Regions from separate parts of the Sulfitobacter sp. PM12 genome, predicted to be linked through region 2. Evidence: riboswitches for the same ligand, from Rfam matches in the RefSeq annotation. Region 2 holds a riboswitch; the other holds the start of a gene.
What was found. A riboswitch is a leader RNA that binds a small molecule or an ion and turns the genes downstream of it on or off. The one in region 2 is predicted to bind thiamine pyrophosphate.
Positions count from the first base shown of each region.

Region 1 (2,388 bases), 1.2 Mb from region 2:
TGGCGGGGTCCATTGGCAGCCAGCGGATGCTGCCCGGTGCGCCCTCCATTTCGGACAGGACCGAGGAGATCGGCGAGCAATAGGCCACATCGGACTTCCCCTCGACAACCGAACGACAGTTTTCACCGTAGCTGGAGGCCGGGACGAATTCGATCTTTTCCTGTGCTTCTTCGGGCGTCATGCCGATAAAGGCAGGCAGGGCCTGTGTGATCGCAGAGACAATCGCGGGCGAGAACACGCCAGAGGTGACACGCACGCCGCCTTTGCCAATGTCTTCAAGGCTTTGCAGCTCGGAATCGCCAGCCACAACAAAGCCCCAAGGCGTGTCGTTGTGGTGCCACAGGATCCGCTGCGGCATGGGTTTCGCCGAGGCGTAGCCGCCGACCCCTTCCGCTTGCAACGCCATTTCCGACGCGGAAACCGACGCGATCGCGATATCTTCGCGGTCGGTCAAACGTTTGTAGCGCATGGGCTCGCTGTCTTCAGGAACGATCCGCACGGTGGTGCCGGTTTCCTTTTGCAACGCAGGCCCCCAACCGTTGGTCGAGGCAAAGCTGCCTGTCGACGTGCCCGGCGTGGCAATCACGAGCATGCGCGGCCACTCATACTCCTGCGCCATCGCGACGCCCGAAAGCGCCATGGATACCGCAAAGGACCCGACAGCGGCCTTGGCAAAACGTGTCATATTCTTCATGTGGTCTCTCTCCCTGTTGTACATCTTTGGATTGTTCGGGATCGCAGGATCACAGGCGCCGCAAAAGCTGCGGATGCCCATGCGCAGGACGCAGATGTGATCTTTGCAGATGTCACGCAGCACCTCCCAATGCTTGTCGCGACGCGTCCGGTATGACCCGTAAAACGGGCCAGAAAACGCATCCTCCCGAGTGTCGGCCCCCTCCTCCCGAGGGTATCCGACTCAATCTGTCAATCAGCCTAGGGGCAAGATATTTCGATGCCAATACCGCAGAACAGAACTTGATACCGCAGCCGCGCGGGGTCTTTGCGCGATCACCCCTAGTTTGCTGATGCCAAAGGGTTAACACCGCAGAATATGGGAAATGTGACGTTACGTTGCTTTGGGTTACGAGGCGTTGTTTCGGCTGACAAGCGTCAGGAGGGCTGCCCAAACCGCGCCCGTTTTGCCCAAAATTGCGCCACCTTCGGTTGAATATTTTGCGGCTTGCACCGTTTGCCGAACTTGGCTACGCCTAAGGCAACGACGCTGCAGGCCCCCACAGGGGCCGCAGTTCCAACATCTATCCGTCGGGGTGCCCTAGGGGGCTGAGAGGTGCGTGCACCGACCCGTCGAACCTGATCCGGGCAATACCGGCGTAGGGAACGGGTATCTTTGTGCAACGGCCTTGGGTCCACGCCACAAAGCTCATTCTTGCGTCTGCTTGCCCACCACCGAAAGGCGAGCATGTGACCAAGACGACCCCCATTTCCCTGACCATCGCCGGATCCGACAGCGGCGGCGGTGCCGGTATTCAGGCCGATATCAAGGCGATGTCGGCCAATGGTGTCTATGCCGCCAGCGTGATCACCGCCGTGACCGCGCAGAACACGCGCAGCGTCAGCGCCGTACACGAGATCCCCGCCCCCATCGTCGCGGCCCAGATCGATGCGGTGCTGTCCGATCTTTCGGTGCAATCGATCAAACTGGGCATGTTGTTTTCTCCGCAGATTATTCAGGCGGTGGCATCCGCGCTCTGCGCGTTTCGGGGGGCCGTCGTGGTTGATCCGGTGATGATCGCAAAATCCGGCGATGCGCTGTTGCAAGAAGACGCCGTCGCAGCGCTGATCGCGGATATCCTGCCGCGCGCCGATCTGCTGACCCCCAACCTCCCCGAAGCCGCCCGCCTGTTGAACCAGCCCGAGGCCGACAGCGCCGACCAGATGGTCACGCAGGCCCGCGCGTTGCTCAAGATGGGCCCGAAGGCGGTGCTGATGAAGGGCGGCCATAGCGCGGGCAATATCTGTAGCGACGCGCTGGTCACCGCAGAGCGTGTCACATGGTTCAGCGCGCCGCGCATCGACACGCGCAATACCCACGGGACGGGATGCACCTACGCCGCGGCCATCGCTGCGGGGCTGGCCCACGGCAAACCCCTTGGCGCGGCGGTACAGGCCGCCCATGACTATCTGCACCGCGCCATCATCGCCGCCGATCAACTTGATATCGGCACGGGCCACGGGCCGGTGCATCACTTCCACGCGGTCTGGTCATGACGCAGGTCACCATCATCGGCGCGGGCGTCGCGGGGCTGTGTACCGCGCGTGTCTTGCTGGACCGCGGGATGCGCGTGCATCTGATCGACCGCGCCCGCCAGCCCGGCCCGCAAGGGTGTTCTTGGTGGGCTGGCGGCATGCTCGCCCCGTTTTGCGAAG
Region 1 is NZ_CP151529.1:1,721,096-1,723,483, reverse strand. It holds gene AADW22_RS08315 (TAXI family TRAP transporter solute-binding subunit) at 1-694, opposite strand, end outside; TPP riboswitch at 1,255-1,355, shown strand; gene thiD (bifunctional hydroxymethylpyrimidine kinase/phosphomethylpyrimidine kinase) at 1,423-2,229, shown strand; gene AADW22_RS08305 (FAD-dependent oxidoreductase) at 2,226-2,388, shown strand, end outside.
Region 1: linked by a shared signal. The riboswitch ahead of thiD (bifunctional hydroxymethylpyrimidine kinase/phosphomethylpyrimidine kinase) and the one ahead of thiB (thiamine ABC transporter substrate binding subunit) in region 2 are both predicted to bind thiamine pyrophosphate.

Region 2 (2,388 bases):
AAACGTAGCACGATGTCCTGACCGGTGCTGATGCCGCCCAGAATACCGCCCGCGTGGTTCGACGAATAGACAGGGCCGTCGGGGCCCATGCTGATCTCGTCCGCGTTCAGCTCTCCGGTCAGCATGGCGGCGGACATGCCTTCGCCAATCTCCACGCCTTTGACGGCGTTGATGCTCATCATCGCGGCGGCAAGATCGGTGTCGAGCTTGCCATAGACCGGCGCGCCAAGGCCCGCGGGCACGCCGCGCGCTGTCACCTCGATGATCGCACCGACGGAGGATCCGGATTTGCGCAGACCGTCCAGATACGCCGCCCAGTCATCGGCCGCTTTGGCGTCGGGCACCCAGAACGGGTTCTGTTCGATCTGGTCCCAATCGAACGCATCGCGGTCGATCTTGTGCGGGCCCATCTGCACCATGTAGCCGGTGATCTGCACATTCGGCGCAATCGCCTTGATCGCTTCGCGCGCAAGGCCACCCGCCGCCACACGCGACGCGGTTTCACGTGCCGAGGACCGCCCGCCCCCGCGATAATCGCGGATGCCGTATTTCTGGAAATAGGTGATGTCGGCGTGACCGGGGCGGAACTTGTCCTTGATGTCACCGTAGTCTTTCGACCGCTGGTCGGTGTTCTCGATCATCAGCTGGATCGGCGTGCCGGTGGTGACACCTTCGAACACGCCCGACAGGATCCGCACCTCATCCGCCTCGCGGCGCTGCGTGGTATATTTGTTCTGGCCGGGTTTGCGCTTGTCCATCCAGTGCTGGATCATCTCTTCGGTGATCGTCACACCGGGGGGACAGCCGTCCACCGTGGCCCCCAAAGCAGGCCCGTGGCTTTCGCCCCAGGTGGTCACGCGGAAAAGATGGCCAAAGCTGTTGATCGACATGGGCGGTGCTCCTTTGGCGGTGATCCTTAACGGGGGCTGCACCATGCCTCAAGGGGTTTCACCTTGCGCGCGGGCGACAGGCGTTCTACCGATAAGACACCTCGGGGGGCCTGACAGGCTGAGATGTGCGCGCACGGACCCGTTGAACCTGAACCGGTTAACACCGGCGGAGGGAAGGTCTGGATACACCTCCAACGCTTTCTGACGCCGCATTTTGGAGGATGCCATGAAGTATCTTACACTTGCTGCCACCACGCTTTTCGCCACGCAAGCATGGGCCGAGACGCCCGAACTGGTGGTCTATACCTACGACAGCTTTGTCGCCGAATGGGGCCCCGGCCCTGTGATCGAAGCGGCCTTCGAGGCCGAATGTGCCTGCGATCTGAAATTCGTCGGCATGGGCGATGGCGCGGCGCTGTTGGCGCGGCTCAAGCTGGAAGGCGCGCGGTCTGACGCCGATCTGGTGCTGGGGCTTGATACCAGCCTGATCGCGGCGGCCAAGGAAACAGGGTTGTTCGCGCCCGCCACAGTTGATGCGGATTATGACCTGCCGGTCACATGGGAGGATGACAGCTTTGCCCCCTATGACTGGGGCTATTTCGCCTTTGTCCATAACGCTGATCTGACCCCGCCCGCGAATTTCCGCGCTCTGGCCGACAGTGACCTCAAGATCGTGATCCAGGACCCGCGGTCCTCTACCCCTGGTCTGGGCCTGCTGATGTGGGTCAAGGAGGCTTATGGTGACGAGGCCCCTGCGATCTGGGAAGGTCTGACAGATAATGTCGTGACCGTGACCAAGGGCTGGTCCGAAGCCTACGGCCTGTTTCTTGAGGGCGAGGCCGACATGGTGCTGAGCTATACCACATCCCCCGCTTACCACCTGATCGCCGAAGAGGACGCGACCAAAGCCGCCGCGGCCTTTGACGAAGGCCACTACATGCAGATCGAAGTGGTCGGCAAACTGGCGGGCAGCGACCAGCCCGAGCTGGCCGGTCAGTTCATGCAGTTCATGGTATCGGACGCGGCGCAATCGGTGCTGCCCACGACCAACTGGATGTACCCTGCCGTCACGCCCCAAGGCGGGCTGCCCGAAGGCTTTGAACAGTTGATCGAACCGGGCAAGGCGCTGCTGATCCCAAGCGATGACGTGCCCGCCCTGCGCGAGGAAGCATTGGCCGAATGGCTCTCCGCGCTGTCGCAATAAGCACGAAAACCGGTATCAGCGCCGCCGTTCTGGTGGCGGCGCTGATCCTTGCTGCGGTGGGGGCGGTGCTGTGGCGGGCCGAGTTCGGCAGCGGGCTTGGCCCGGCCGATTGGTCCGCGATCCGGTTTACCGTGTTACAGGCCGCGCTTTCCGCCCTACTGTCTACCGCGCTGGCGATCCCTGTCGCCCGCGCCTTGGCGCGACGGCGCTTTGTCGGGCGCGGGCTGCTGGTCACGCTGCTGGGGGCACCGTTCATCCTGCCGGTGATTGTCGCCGTGCTGGGGGTGCTTGCGG
Region 2 is NZ_CP151529.1:531,992-534,379, reverse strand. It holds gene aroC (chorismate synthase) at 1-890, opposite strand, end outside; TPP riboswitch at 983-1,082, shown strand; gene thiB (thiamine ABC transporter substrate binding subunit) at 1,117-2,094, shown strand; gene AADW22_RS02460 (thiamine/thiamine pyrophosphate ABC transporter permease ThiP) at 2,070-2,388, shown strand, end outside.